DNA from 2 places in the Defluviitalea raffinosedens genome. Region 1 is predicted to be linked to the other one. Evidence: riboswitches for the same ligand, from Rfam matches in the RefSeq annotation. Region 1 holds a riboswitch; the other holds the start of a gene.
The links. Region 1 has a riboswitch for lysine ahead of JOD07_RS14130 (aspartate-semialdehyde dehydrogenase). Riboswitches for the same ligand answer to the same signal wherever they lie in the genome.

Region 1 (7,706 bases):
CATTATTTTAAAAATATGCAATATCTAGTTCGATATTTCATTTAAATAGTTGCTTTTTTGGTTCTATCCACTTTACCAATTGATTCATATATAGTCAGAAATTCAAGACAGATTTTGACGAAATATATACATAACTATAAGTCATAATACGAAAACTAGTAGTATCGAATTTTGACAAAAAAGGAGCTTTTATATGGTGAAAGTAGGCATACTTGGAAACCATGGAAAAACGGCTGCTGTTAATCTTTTGGCTCAATTGTGTAAAAGTTCGGGAATGAAAGTCAGTGTACTTAAAGAGAACTTAAGTACTTGGCTTCATAATAAAGAAATTACTTTTCAAGAGTATATTCACGCATTAAGTAAAAGTAATATAGAAATGCTTATTGTTAAAATTACCGAAGAAGGGCTTGTTAACAACTGGTTTTCCAATGTTGATTTTGATGTTCTGATCTACACCATGGGAAGAACTGAGGAAGATTATAACTACAATGCCTTGTATTCTGAAGAGAGAAAACTTTTTTTTACACTGGCTAAAGATGCTGTAAGTATAGTCAATGTAGATGACAGAAGTGTATTTAAATTATTAAAGGGTAATAAAACTCATTTGATTACTTATGGCTTTAATCCCAAAGCAAGTATAACGGCTTCCAGTATACAGGAGGACGAGTTTAGCAGACGGGTTCAATGTTGTGTGCAAAGGACGATAACAACTTTCAGCGGCAGAGAATTGGAACCCCAGGAGTTTTCTGTTACATTACCTCTCAAAAACGATCAGGAAGTTTATAGTGCGTTGGCAGCTATTACTGCTGCATTGATTAATGATGTTGCGATTCCGAATAAAATACTTATAAAAAAATACTTCTAAAAAGAGAAAATAGGGAATAAAGATGATAATGATAGAAAAAGCAATTAAAGAACATAAGGATAATAAGGGAGAGGTGAGAGTAGTGACTGAGCATCTTGTGCAAAACAACCAGGTAACGATTGTAGGGAAAGTGGTTGAAGATATCAAATTTAGCCATCGAGTTTATGGAGAGGGGTTTTATACTTTTTTAGTAGAGATACCTCGCTTAAGTGAGATTTCAGATACACTTCCTGTAACGATTTCGGAACGTCTTCTGGCGGATAAGAAAGAATTGTTAAATGAGGTCGTTGAAATCCAGGGACAGTTTCGTTCGTACAATCAATATGATCAAGGTAAAAACCGATTGATTCTTACGATTTTTACACTTGATATCAAATTTTTGGAAAATCAGGATGAAATAAAATATGTCAATCAAATATTCCTGGATGGTTTCATCTGCAAAGATCCCATTTACAGAACAACCCCTTTTGGAAGGGAAATAACAGATATGTTGCTTGCTGTTAATCGATCCTATCATAAGTCCGATTATATTCCCTGCATTGCCTGGGGAAGAAATGCAAAATACGCACAGTATTTGAAAGTAGGGGATCATTTAAAAGTATGGGGAAGAATTCAGAGTCGAAGTTACCAAAAGAAGCTGGAGAGTGGAGAAGTGATTTCTAAGGTTGCTTATGAGGTTTCCATTTCAAAAATGGAAATAGATCAAGATAATAATAAGCAAGATGAAATTATCAATGATTTAAGCAATTCATAATGACAGGAACATGAAAGACATCTTTTTATTCTGATTATAAAAAGATGTTTTTCTTTGTTATGGACAAAGATATGAAATTATAATTGAAATCGTAGGAACATAATACTATAATGGGAAGGTGAGGTGAAAACGATGAATTTAGGATTGATTCAAGTTTATTACGGCGAAGGAAAAGGTAAAACAACGGCAGCCATTGGACAAGGAATAAGGGCTATTGGACAAGGCTTAAAAGTGATTATGATACAGTTCTTAAAATCTTCTTCGACTGGAGAACTTGAAACATTAAAAAAGTTGGAACCAGATTTTAAGGTATTTCGTTTTGAAAAGCCCCGGGATTTTTTCTGGAATCTCAATGAAGAAGAAAAGAAAGAATTAAAAACGGAAATTATAAATGGCATTAATTTTGCTAAGAAAGTCCTGGATACAAGAGAATGTGACATACTCATATTAGATGAGGTATTAGCAACGATAGAAAATAATATAATCAGCGAAAAGGAAATATGTGATCTGTTAGACCGTAAGCCGCAAGAAATAGAAGTCATACTTACGGGGAGAAGACTTCCAGAAGGGGTTAAAGAAAGAGCAGATTACATATCTGAAATCAAAGCAGTTAAACATCCTTTTAATCAAGGAATTGCAGCAAGAAAAGGAATAGAATTTTAAAGGAACGCCTGAGGGCGTTCCTTATTTATTGATTAATCAGATGATCCATATTATATAATCCAGGAGCTTTACCTGCTAAGAATTTTGCGGCTTTTAGGGCGCCTACAGCAAACACCTCTTTTGACATTGCTGTATGATTTAATTCAATGATTTCATCTTTTCCGGCAAAAATGACAGAGTGTTCACCCACAATAGTACCGCCTCTTACAGCATGAATACCTATTTCTTTCTTGTCGCGTTTTTTGCGCTCAGAATGACGATCATACTTGTATGTGTATTGATGATCCAATGCCTCGTTGATGGCATCTGCCAATGCAAGGGCAGTGCCACTGGGAGCATCTATTTTTTGGTTATGATGCTTTTCAATAATTTCAATATCGAAATTCGCATCAGATAGTATTTCAGATGCACGTTTTACAAGGCTGATTAATAAATTAATTCCGAGGGACATATTGGCAGAAAAGAAAATGGGGATTTTCTTTGCGGATTTTTTAATAAGGTCTATCATGTCTTCTGACAATCCTGTAGTACATATAACCACAGGAAGCTGTTTTACAAGGGCATATTCTAACAGAGGTTTCACCGCCGTTGCAGTAGAAAAGTCGATGATTACATCCGCATGAATATCGCAGTCATCAATTTTGTTGAAAACCGGATAGGGATTTGATTTGCTTACATTCGGATCAATTCCTGCCGCGATCATGCAATCTTCACTGTCATCAACCAGTGAAGAAATGACTTGACCCATTTTTCCGTTACAGCCGTGCATAATGATTTTTATCATATATAATCTCCTTTCGAAAAAAGTGCAGGGGAAAAATACCTCTGCACTTTTTAGTCTATCCAAGTAATCCTGCGTTTTTCATTTCTTTTTTCAGTAGTTCTAAATGATCATCTTCGATAGTAGTAAGAGGCATTCTGCAAGCACCAACAGGATAGCCTATAAGTTCCAGCGCTGCCTTAACCGGAATAGGATTTACTTCAGAAAATAGAGCTTTTACTAAAGGAATCATTTGAATCTGAATTTTTCTGCTTTCTTCAACGTTTCCGTTTAAATATTCCATAACCATATCATGGGTTTGCTTTGGTGCTACATTTGCAAGAACAGATATGACACCTTTTCCGCCCAGAGAAAGGATGGGAACGATTTGATCGTCGTTTCCGGAATATACATCTAATTTATCTTCGCATAAATTAATTATTTCTGCAACTTGAGAAATATTTCCACTGGCTTCTTTAATTGCTACAATTGTATCTATTTTAGATAATTCATAAGCGGTTTTTGGAGTAATATTCAAGCCGGTCCTTGAAGGAACATTATATAAAATAAGAGGAATATCTACTTTTTTAGCAATGTAAGTATAATGTTCTATTAGCCCCTTTTGAGTGGTTTTATTATAGTACGGAGTAACCAGAAGGCAGGCATCCGCCCCTAATTCTTTTGCTTTTTTGGTCAAAAAAACACCATATTCAGTATCATTACTGCCTGTTCCGGCTATAACGGGAACCCGTTTATTTACCCTATCCACAGTATATCGAATACATTCTAAATGCTCATGATCATTTAAAGTAGAAGATTCTCCAGTGGTACCACAGATAATGATACTATCAGTCTGATTCTGAATTTGAAATTCTATAAGATCTCCGAGAAGATCAAAGTTAATATCACCGTTTTCTTTAAAAGGGGTAACGATTGCAACGCCAGAACCTCTGAAAATCTCCATAATAATCATCCTTTCTTATTGCATGTCTTTAATTAATAATTCTGCAATCTGAACAGCATTAGATGCAGCACCTTTTCTGATATTATCCGCAACAACCCAAAGGTTCACGCCGCTTTCAACACTTTCATCTCTGCGAATTCGTCCAACAAACACTTCGTCTTTTCCAGTAGCATTAGCAGCCAGAGGATATACATTATTTGCCGGATCATCCTGTACAACGACTCCAGGTGCTTTTTTCAAGACTTCTACTAATTCATTAAGTTCAAAAGGCTTTTCAAATTCAACATTAATAGATTCACTATGGCTGTTAAATACAGGTACACGAACTGTAGTAGCCGTAATTCTTAAATTGTTGTCATGAAGAATTTTTCTTGTTTCCTGAATCATTTTAATTTCTTCTTTTGTATAACCATTCTCTGTAAACACGTCTATATGTGGAAGACAGTTATTAGCTATCGGATGAGGAAATTTCTTTGGAGGGTTTCCTTTTAGTCCTTCTTCAAGATCTGTCCAGCCACCCATACCTGCACCGGAAACTGCCTGATAAGTTGAATAAACAATGCGTTTAATAGTATAATATTCATGTAAAGGTTTTAATGCTACAACTGCCTGAATCGTAGAGCAATTTGGATTAGCAATGATTCCTTTATTGAGTTTAATATCTTCAGGATTAACTTCAGGAACTACAAGAGGCACTTCAGGATCCATTCTCCAGGCAGAGCTGTTATCTACTACAACACAGCCTTTGCTGGCAGCAATTGGAGCGTATTTGAGACTGGTACCCCCCCCGGCTGAAAATAGAGCAATATCGATTCCGCGGTCGAAAGAGGTTTCAGTCAATTCTTCAACTGTGTATTCTTTACCTTTAAAAGTCAATTTGCTTCCAGCGGAACGCGCTGAAGCAAAAAGATAAAAGTTTTCGATTGGGAGATCTTTTTCTTCAAGTACCTTTAGAAAAGTCCTTCCAACCATTCCAGTAGCACCCACAACAGCTAAATTAATCTTTTTCATTAATAATCCTCCTTAAATTTATTTAAAATCATTTAATGTTTGTTTAATAATTTTGGGAAAATAAAAAAGCTGGCATGAGCCAACTGTGAATGTGATTGTATAGCAGCTATATAAATCTATATAACCAAATACAAACCCTTTCACAGATAGCTCTCCATCAGTAATATTATAACACTACTGATGACAGTCGTGCAGTTATTCACTGCAAAACCAGGACGAAAAACTGCAGGATTTTTCTCCTTCGGCATTTTCCCCTTTCTATATACTTCATCTGTACCTACATACATCCATATATATACTCTTGAAAAATGCGCCTCTATCCTGTGAAGCTTATGAAGTTTTATATATAATATCACTCAATTTTGAATATGTCAAATATTTTTCGAAACATTTTCCAATTCTAATGTATATTTTACTTTAGACCTATACATACTTCTTAATGTAAGGAGTGATGAGATGAGTAAGGGAACGAAAGAAACTAAGAAAAATAAGCCTATGACGGAAGATGATAAACTGAAATATGAAATTGCATCCGAACTCGGTTTATTGGATAAGGTTAAAGAAGGTGGATGGAAGTCCTTAACGGCAAAGGAAACTGGTCGCATTGGCGGTTTAATGACAAAAAGAAAAAAAGAAATGAAACAACAGGCTCAGAATTAATTCTGGGCCTGTTGCAATTTTCGACCATTGTTTTATAATAATTGAGTGCAAAAATGGTGATAAGTCTAAGGCAGGAAGGTGAAATGGTGGAAGCATATCAGAGTTTTGCTCAGGTATATGATTTATTCATGAAGGAAGTTCCTTATGATGAATGGGTTGAATATATTGAAGAAATTTGGGGAAAATTTGGTTGTGATCCTAAATTGGTGGCAGAATTAGGCTGTGGAACAGGAAACATGACAACGCTTTTTGCTAAAAAAGGCATTGAGATGATTGGAATAGATGTGTCGGAAGATATGCTTTCCATAGCGAGAGAAAAAGCATTGAAAAACAATGTGGATATTCTCTATCTCCATCAAGATATGAGAGAATTTGAATTATACGGAACAGTCGATTGTATTATCAGTGTCTGTGACAGTCTAAATTATATTACAGATCGGGAAGGATTGCTTCAAACCTTTAAATGGGTCAATAATTATCTTAACCCCAAAGGGCTTTTTATTTTTGATCTAAATACAGAATATAAGTATAAATACATCTTGGGGGAAAATACTTTTGCAGAAAATTTGGATGAAGCTGCTTATATTTGGGATAATTATTACAGTGAAGAAGATGGCATTAATGAGTATCAGCTTACGCTTTTTATAAAACAGCCAGAGAAGGATTATTATTCAAAATTTGAAGAAATTCATTATGAAAGGATGTATTCCATAGAAGATATAAAGAGTTTGGTTGAAGAAGCAGGAATGGAGTTTTTAGCTGTATATGATGCATATACTTTTGAAGATCCCAAGGAAAACAGTGACAGGATTTATTTCGTTGTAAGAGAAAAAGGAAAGTAACTTAGCAGGAGGTTAAATATATGGAAGATTACATTATTCGTGCAACAGACGCAAAAAAGCAAATTCGAGCATTTGGAGCAGTGACGACTCATCTTGTTGATGAAGCAAGTAAAATTCATGGAACAAGTCCTGTTGTATCGGCTGCATTAGGGAGATTATTAACAGCTGCAACGATGATGGGTCAAATGTTAAAAGGAGAAAAAGATTTACTTACCCTTCAGATTAAAGGAAATGGTCCTTTACGGGGGCTTGTAGTGACTGCTGACAGAAACGGAAATGTTAAGGGTTATCCGTATAATTCTGTTGTAGATCTTCCTTTAAATTCTATTGGGAAATTGGATGTAAGCACGGCTATAGGACAAGGTTCCCTTACGGTGATTAAAGATTTGGGCTTAAGAGAACCTTATGTTGGTCAGATCAGTTTAGTCTCGGGAGAAATTGCAGAAGATTTAACGTATTATTTTGCAAGCTCTGAGCAGATTCCTTCGGCTGTTGCCCTTGGAGTATTAGTCGACAGAGATTTTTCTATTAAACAAGCTGGAGGATTTATCGTCCAACTTTTACCTGAAGCAGAAGAAGAGACAGTTCAAAATTTAGAAAACAGATTAAAAAGTATTTCGTCAGTAACGCAGCTTTTGGAAGAAGGAAAAGGCCCAGAAGACATTCTTAAGCTTATACTGGGAGATATTATAATAATGGATAAGATACCAACACAATTTCATTGTAATTGCTCGAGGGAAAGGGTAGAAAAAGCATTAGTGAGCATTGGAGTGAAAGATTTGCAGGAAATTTTGGATCAAGACCATCGAACGGAATTAAAATGCCATTTTTGTAATAGAACCTATGTCTTTGAAGAAAGTGATTTGAAAAAAATTATTGAGGATTTAAGTCGATAATTGTCCTTATTTATCATATGTGGTAAAATAACCTTAATCCTACAAAGAAAGAAGTACAATGGAGACTTTTCCAAATCTACAAGGACAATGTAACCCGAGTTTTGTTGTTGCATATACTATTAACGATAGAATACCTCAGTTGGAAGGTAGCCTTAGCATCTAGGTGGGAGGAATTCTTATGAAAGAGAGTGACCATTTATGATTGTGCTTACCATAGGGGCTTATACGAATATAAGTAAAATTAAAGAGTACATTAGTTTAGAGTTTGAAAAAATAACACCAAAAGCTTTA
Region 2 (7,706 bases), on a different contig from region 1:
TATCTTGTTCATCTCTTGCGGGATGTTCTGCCGGAATATTTAAAGCTTCGAAATTATAGTATTCGGTTTCTATTTCTGGACCTTCTGCAATCTTATAACCCATTCCAAGGAAAATTTCTTTGATTTCGTCTACAACTAAATTCATAGGATGACGATGCCCCAGATTTCTTTTTCTGCCAGGCATGGTTACATCGATGACTTCGGATTTTAGTTTCATTTCCTGAGCCTTTACTGCCAATATGTTCTTTGCTTCCTCAATTTTTCCTTCAATGGCTTCTCTTACTTCATTGGCCATCTGTCCAATAATCGGGCGTTCTTCTGCACTTAGATCTTTCATTCCTCTTAAAACCTGGGTAAGTTCTCCTTTTTTACCCAAAAACTCAACACGAATCTCATCTAAAGCTTTTAGTTCTTTCACATCTTTTAAACGTTCCATGGCCTGTTGCTTGATGGACTGTAATTTTTCTTTCATAATGAAGCTCCTTTCTATTTACAATCATTTTCACCATACCAATAAAAAGTTTCCTTATTGTATAGGAAATCCGGCGGAATTTCCCATATAATAATAATAAAAAACTCCGTCCCAAAAAGGGACGGAGTTGATCCGCGATACCACCCTAGTTTCTGCAAAATTGCAGACCCTCGAAACCTATAACGGGGGCAACCGGCATTTCTTACTCATATTTTCTCATATTTTCGGAAATGCAGCTCCAGTGGGAATTTCAACAGTGACTGAACCTTAAGAATGCTTTCAGCCGGTGACATTCTCTCTCTTGTAAGGAAGTTCACTATCTACTAAGATTAAATCTACACCTTCACAGCTTTTATCTTTCTCATGCTTTTTTAATTTTTATTTATGTTTTATTTTAGCACATCATTTTTGGTTGTCAAGGGAGAAAAAGCTATTAAAATAGGGGATAAAATATACCCCCATAGTTAAAAATGTCTAATTTGAATTGGTCGGATTACTTTTAAATACTAATGTATAAATTAGCCATCCAATAATAATGAGAGGCACTGCTGCAAAAACAAGGCCTATGGTGCCGAATGTCAAAGCAATGGCTCCTCCAATGAGTCTCATAGCCAGTCCAATCCCTTTCATAAGCAAAGGTAATCCATAATGTACTGCCACAAGTCCTATGATAAAATATAAGAAAATATTTCCAACTCTATTATTCATAACCTTCACACCTTTCTTTTTGTATTGTATTTAGTATTTGCTAAGATATACGAAAAAAAGTAGAAGGAGTATGAAGGCTATGAACTAATTAGAATTTATTTTTTACTAAACCCGTAAACAAGACATCCAATACCAAAACCTATACCACTAAAAATAAAACCAAAACCCATAATTTTAGCTATATTTTTAAGTCGTCGTCTTCTTATAGTATACCAAACAGGAAAATCACATTCCAAATCTATTCGATCTTTCATACGAACACCTCCAATAAATTAATGGTACCACACTTTTCTTGCCTCGAAAAGTCCGAAAGTTTTTATTGTTTATGTAAAACAGCAATGTTCACTAAATATTTATAATTCTACTTTTATATTGTATGACTGAGAACGATAGAACATATCTATTGTATATAGGAAATTTATAGGAGTGTGAATGATATGGCAAAAGAGTTGATTATGGAAAATGATTGTGCGATTTTGTGGTATCATACGGATTACAAAATCGTTCACCACCAGATTAAGAAATACGCTTATGGAAAATGCTTACAAGAAATATTGTTAAAGGGTACTGAACTTTTAAAAACCAAAGGGGCTAAAAAGTGGTTGTCTGATGATAGAAATAACAGTGCACTGACAAAGGCGGACACTGAATGGGGCAATACCGTTTGGTTCCCTCAGACAGTTAAAAGCGGATGGAAGTATTGGGCAATAGTACAGCCAGAAAAGGTAATCGGCCAAATGAATATGAAGAATCTTATTGAGCAGTATGCGAAATATGGTATCACAGCAAAAATGTTTACCGATCCTGATGAAGCTTTAGAGTGGCTAAAAGCGCAATAATCCATGTAAAAATATAACAGCCATAGACTGTTTTAAAGTTTATGGCTGTTTTTTTGACTTATTTTAGTTTTTTGTATTGACTTTTAGCGATCATAAGTTTATCCTTAGCTTAAGAATTAAAAAACTTATATGGAATGAGATAGAGGCGCGATGTGGTACAAGTAATCTATTATATATGACTTGGCGCAGTAATAGATGAAAAGACCAGTCGCCGAAGTTTCGGCTTCCTGCCAAGAGGAGCCGTTGCTGGGCTGTTGCAGAATATGCACCAGACTGTCACTTTTTTTAAAGTGGAGAGCTATCGTTATGTTGAATGAAAAAACATGAGGTACCTCCGTGCCTCATTTTTTTTATTCGTAAATATCATTGATGAAAAGGGAGGGTTATTATGAATCGGAGGAAATTTTTCACACTGCTATCTGTTATAGCACTCATCATTATGACTTTTGCTGTACCCGTTTTTGCTGCGGAAATAGGAGAAGAAGGGTATCAAAGTAATCTCTACGGTACTTTTTGGTCCCTTTTACCTCCAATAATCGCTATTGGCCTGGCTCTTATTACTAAAGAAGTGTATAGTTCACTCTTTATAGGTATTGTTTGCGGATCTTTTATGTATGCAAACTTCAATCCTATTACGGCTTTCACTGCTATGTTTACTGAAGGGTTTATATCATCCCTGGCGGATAGCTGGAATGTGGGGATACTCATTTTCTTAGTGGTTCTGGGAACAATTGTATGTCTGATCAATAAAGCTGGCGGCTCTGCTGCATATGGTCAATGGGCAAGCAAAAAAATCAAGTCAAGAAAAGGTGCTATGCTTTCTACATTCGCCCTCGGTGTTCTGATCTTTGTAGATGACTATTTCAACTGTCTTACTGTTGGAAATGTCATGAGACCTATTACAGACAAGCACAAAGTTTCTCGTGCCAAATTAGCCTACATTGTTGATGCCACCGCTGCTCCCATATGCATGATTGCTCCTATATCTTCATGGGCAGCTGCTGTAACCGGTGTAGTGGAAGGCTATGATGGTCTGGAGCTTTTCATTCGTGCAATACCTTATAATCTTTATTCTTTACTCACCATATTTATGATTATATTCATTACTTTAATGGGAATAGAATATGGTCCGATGAAAAAACATGAAGACAATGCTCTTTTAAAGAATGACCTTTATACAACCCCCGATCGTCCTTTTGAAGGGCAAGATGTAGAAGTATCTGCCGGAAAAGGTAAAGTAAAGGATTTGATCATTCCTGTAGTCATTTTAATTGCTTTTTGTATATTAGGTATGGTTTATACAGGTGGTATTTTAGAAGGTGTCAATGTTGTCGATGCTTTCGCGAACTGTGATGCTTCTCTGGGACTGTCACTGGGTTCTTCCCTGGCACTGATTGTTATCATGGTATATTATATGGCACGTAAAGTGCTTAGCTTCAATGACTGTATGGAATGTTTCCCTAATGGATTTAAAGCCATGGTTCCGGCTATTCTGATTCTTACTTTTGCCTGGACATTAAGTGGAACGACAAGTCTTCTCGGTGCCAAAGAATTCGTAAGCGGTATTTTTGCAGGTAGCGCAGCAGGTTTTAAAATATTCCTCCCAGCAATTGTATTTATTGTGGCTACGGGGATGTCCTTTGCAACCGGTACATCCTGGGGGACCTTCGGTATTTTGCTGCCAATCGTAGTTGCAGTAGGTCTTGACCCTGAATTATTGGTTATTTCTATTTCAGCTTGTCTTGCCGGAGCTGTATGCGGTGACCACTGCTCCCCTATTTCAGATACAACCATTATGTCTTCTACAGGGGCTATGTGTAACCATATTAACCATGTTTCCACCCAGCTTCCTTACGCATTGACTGTGGCGGCTGTATCTTTTGTGGGCTATATCCTTGCAGGGTTCATTCAATCTGCATGGATTATACTTCTAATATCGATTGCCATGTTATGTGTAGTTCTTTTGGGCATCAAAACATTAACAACAAATAAAGCGAATGCATAGAAGTCTTGATCTAAAAATTTTGGCGGCTGTTACATAACAGCCGCCTTTTTTGTTTTCCAAACCATAAATCCTATAAAGAACCCTATAAATGCCGGCAATATCCAGCCAAATCCATAATCAAAACCCGGTAAAAATCCATGGGCAAAATTCATAATAGACTTTATAACTGCATTGTTTTGTAAAGGTTCAGGAAGTGCTTTACACAAGTCAAAAAATGCAGCCACACCAGTAAATCCGGTTGTCCATTTGTAAACATCACTCTGCTTATGAATCAACGGAGCCAATAAAGATAGCAAAATCAAAGTAATCGCCAATGGATAAAGAAACATCAATACTGGTACTGATAGCTGAATAATGTTGGTTAAGCCAAAATTAGCAATAATAAATGAGAAAACTGTAAATAAAATCGCATAATTTCTATAAGAAATGGAATTGGGGAACATTGCACTAAACATTTCAGCACAGGAAGTAATGAGTCCAATAGCTGTTTTTAAACATGCAACCCCGACAATACCAGCCAATAAGGCTTTCCCAATTACCCCAAAATAATGTTCACTTACCAGAGATAAAATCGCCCCTCCATTATCAGCACGATTCACACTTCCAAGACTTGTAGCTCCCATATAAGCTAATGAAGCATAAATAAGTCCCATGCCAATCACACTGACCAATCCTGATTTGCAGGCTTCAATGGCAATGAAATGAGATTTGGTGACTCCTAATTTTCTTATGTTTGAAATAATGATAATGGCAAATGCCAAAGAAGCTAAAGCATCCATCGTATTATAACCATCAAGTAAGCCGGTAAACAAGGCCTGAGTCATGTAATTTTCCTGTGGAGGATACTGACTTACCTGACCCATCGGCTTTACATAAGTGGCAATGAGTAAAATCGATAAAAGCACCAGAAAAATTGGTGTAAGATATTTACCAACCCAGTCCAGAATGCGGCCTGGCCGCAAAGAAAAATAAAGGGTCAGCAAAAAGAAAATCAATGAAAAAATGAGTAGCCCTATTTTTAATTGTTCCTTGGGAATAAAAGGATTCATTCCTACTTCGAAAGCAACCGTCGCTGTTCGCGGTATAGCAAATAAAGGGCCAATGGTCAGATATAATGCACAAGTAAAGAATATGGAATATTTAACATGAACGGGCTTTGCCATATCAAATAAACTTTCACTTTCAGAAAGTGCTGATGCCATAATCCCAAATATAGGCAATCCTACTCCTGTGATTAAAAAACCAATGGTAGCCCATAGGGAGTTGCTTCCGGCATCTTGTCCCATTTTTACGGGGAAAATCAAATTACCTGCCCCAAAAAACAGTCCAAATAATAGTGAGCCGATCAGTAAATTTTGATGAAAACTGAGTTTTTCTTTCATGAATTTTCCCCCTGAATCTTTAGTTCCTTTTGCCCTTGTTTGACAAAAACATTTCAATTTTTATTTCTTTCATCATTTAAACTATTTTATTATATTACAATATGTAGAATCGTAAAAGTCATTTTGTGTAACCTTTTTAATATTTTTTCCCTTTTCTAAGCAAGATATAATTTTTTATTTCATAAAAACTTTTTTTCTATTTCTAAAAGCTTTTCTTTAATATCCAATCCTCCACCATAACCGACCAATTTGCCATTGGCCCCGATTACCCGATGACAGGGAATAAAAATAGGAATAGGATTTCTGTTATTTGCCATGCCTACTGCTCGACAAGCCCTGGGATTCCCTATTCCTTCCGCTATATCTTTATAACTGCAGGTTGTTCCATAAGGAATTTTCTTAAGAGCTTCCCAGACTTTTTGTTGAAATGCTGTTCCCTTTGGCTGAAGAGGTAAATCAAAATTTTTCCTTTTTCCCTTTAAATACTCTTGTAATTGTTCACTGGCCATTTTTAACAAGGATGTTTCTGTAAGTTCTATATCCTTGGGAAGATTTTCCCCAAAACATACACAAGTAATAGCTTTTCCATTTTCCATAATCCCAATCATCCCGATCTTAGTATCATAATAAAATCCTCTTTCCATAAACTTCCCTCCATTTATACCTTTTAATATATTCTACTGTATTCGTTACATTTTGTCCTTTAGTAAAAACCTTTAATCTGTTCCCTATATAATATTATTAAATTGTTGATTATTTGCATATTGTGATACTAATAAAAATTATTAATTGTTCAATTATGTCAAATTGATTTAATTTCATTAATTTGTTATAATAATTGTGCACAATTTTTTCAAAAGGGGGCTAAACAAATGAAAGCAGCAGTTTTATATAATGCAAAAGATTTACGTGTAGAAGAAGTAAAAGAACCCAATCCATTGTCTCATCAAGTCAAGGTAAAAGTAGAGTGGGGTGGAATATGCGGCAGTGATCTTCATGCTTATTTACAAGGATTAGCAACAGAGCCACATCCTATTGGAAAACAAGAACCTCCGTTTATCCTTGGTCACGAATTTTCAGGTACAATTGTTGAAATCGGCGATGGAATAAGAAAGTACAAAGTTGGTGACAGAGTTGTAGTTGAGCCTCTACTATACTGTGGAGAATGTTATGCATGCAAAATAGGGTACTACAACCAATGCAGCCAAGTGGGATTTATTGGACTAAACCGTGATGGTGGATTTGCTGAATACGCAATTGTAGATGAAAATATGCTTCATCTGCTTCCAGACAATGTATCTTTTGAAGAAGGTGCTTTGGTAGAGCCAGCAGCCGTTGCACTCCACGCAGTAAGAGAAAGCAAATTAAAGCCAGGGGATTCTGTAGCCATATTTGGAGCCGGCCCTATTGGATTATTAGCATTATTATGTGCAAAAGCGGCAGGAGCCACAAAGATTATTGTAGTGGATTTATCCCAGGAAAGACTGGCTAAAGCAAAAGAATTAGGCGCTACAACCATTATTGACGGACATCGGGATGATATTGTTCAAACAATACTCCAGTTAACCAATGGCGGAGCAAATGTTGCATATGAATGTGCCGGAGCACAAGCTACGATGGCCAATGCAATTGCTTCGGTAAGGCAACGTGGCCAAGTCATGGCAATTGCTGTTTATTCAAAACCAGTGAATGTAGATATGGGACAAGTCCTGTATAAAGCTATTGACCTTACATCAACCCTGGCATATCGACATGTTTTCCCTGAAGTGATTGATATGATCTCTACAGGCAGATTGGATGTTAAACCCGTAATCACCAAAAAGATAGCCCTCGATGATATTGTTGAAGAAGGATTTAATCCTCTCCTTAACGATGTTAAACAAGCAAAAATTTTGGTAAGACCTTAACAAATTTTATATATAAAAGCCGAAAGTGCTGATTATATCAGCACTTTCGGCTTTTATTTTTTTGCAGCAAATATTTATAGCAAAGATATTTCTTAACTTTAATTTCATCACAAAATAACATTGGAATTTAATCTTCTGTAAAGCTTGCCAAAACTGCCTTTTCACAGACTATATGTTTAAAACTTTTCAATGTAACCGAAAACAAAAACTATTAATAAAATAAGCGGCAAAATAAATGTCAGATAAAATCTTAATTCCTTTGGAAATTTAAGGCCTCTTCCTGTATTGGCTTCTTTGATAAAGTTATTCCATCCCCATCCATAGCGGGTTACACAGAAAAGAACATAGGCCAAAGAACCTAACGGAAGAATATTGTTGCTTACAATAAAGTCT

Region 2: it holds a riboswitch for lysine, as region 1 does, so the genes downstream of both, JOD07_RS05845 (Na+/H+ antiporter NhaC family protein) here and JOD07_RS14130 (aspartate-semialdehyde dehydrogenase) in region 1, are expected to answer to the same signal.

Annotation. Positions count from the first base shown of each region.
Region 1 covers NZ_JAFBEP010000028.1:5,228-12,933, reverse strand. The annotation lists gene JOD07_RS14155 (Mur ligase family protein) at 194-865, shown strand; gene JOD07_RS14150 (single-stranded DNA-binding protein) at 894-1,619, shown strand; gene JOD07_RS14145 (cob(I)yrinic acid a,c-diamide adenosyltransferase) at 1,752-2,282, shown strand; gene dapB (4-hydroxy-tetrahydrodipicolinate reductase) at 2,308-3,066, opposite strand; gene dapA (4-hydroxy-tetrahydrodipicolinate synthase) at 3,122-4,006, opposite strand; gene JOD07_RS14130 (aspartate-semialdehyde dehydrogenase) at 4,022-5,017, opposite strand; lysine riboswitch at 5,157-5,344, opposite strand; gene JOD07_RS14125 (small, acid-soluble spore protein, alpha/beta type) at 5,474-5,677, shown strand; gene JOD07_RS14120 (class I SAM-dependent DNA methyltransferase) at 5,764-6,519, shown strand; gene hslO (Hsp33 family molecular chaperone HslO) at 6,540-7,415, shown strand; gene ytxC (putative sporulation protein YtxC) at 7,614-7,706, shown strand, end outside.
Region 2 covers NZ_JAFBEP010000005.1:94,704-102,409, forward strand. The annotation lists gene pheS (phenylalanine--tRNA ligase subunit alpha) at 1-472, opposite strand, end outside; T-box leader at 587-828, opposite strand; gene JOD07_RS05830 (hypothetical protein) at 947-1,180, opposite strand; gene JOD07_RS05835 (hypothetical protein) at 1,276-1,434, opposite strand; gene JOD07_RS05840 (hypothetical protein) at 1,618-2,019, shown strand; lysine riboswitch at 2,152-2,328, shown strand; gene JOD07_RS05845 (Na+/H+ antiporter NhaC family protein) at 2,408-4,024, shown strand; gene brnQ (branched-chain amino acid transport system II carrier protein) at 4,054-5,406, opposite strand; gene JOD07_RS05855 (methylated-DNA--[protein]-cysteine S-methyltransferase) at 5,586-6,050, opposite strand; gene JOD07_RS05860 (2,3-butanediol dehydrogenase) at 6,279-7,313, shown strand; gene JOD07_RS05865 (sodium-dependent transporter) at 7,490-7,706, opposite strand, start outside.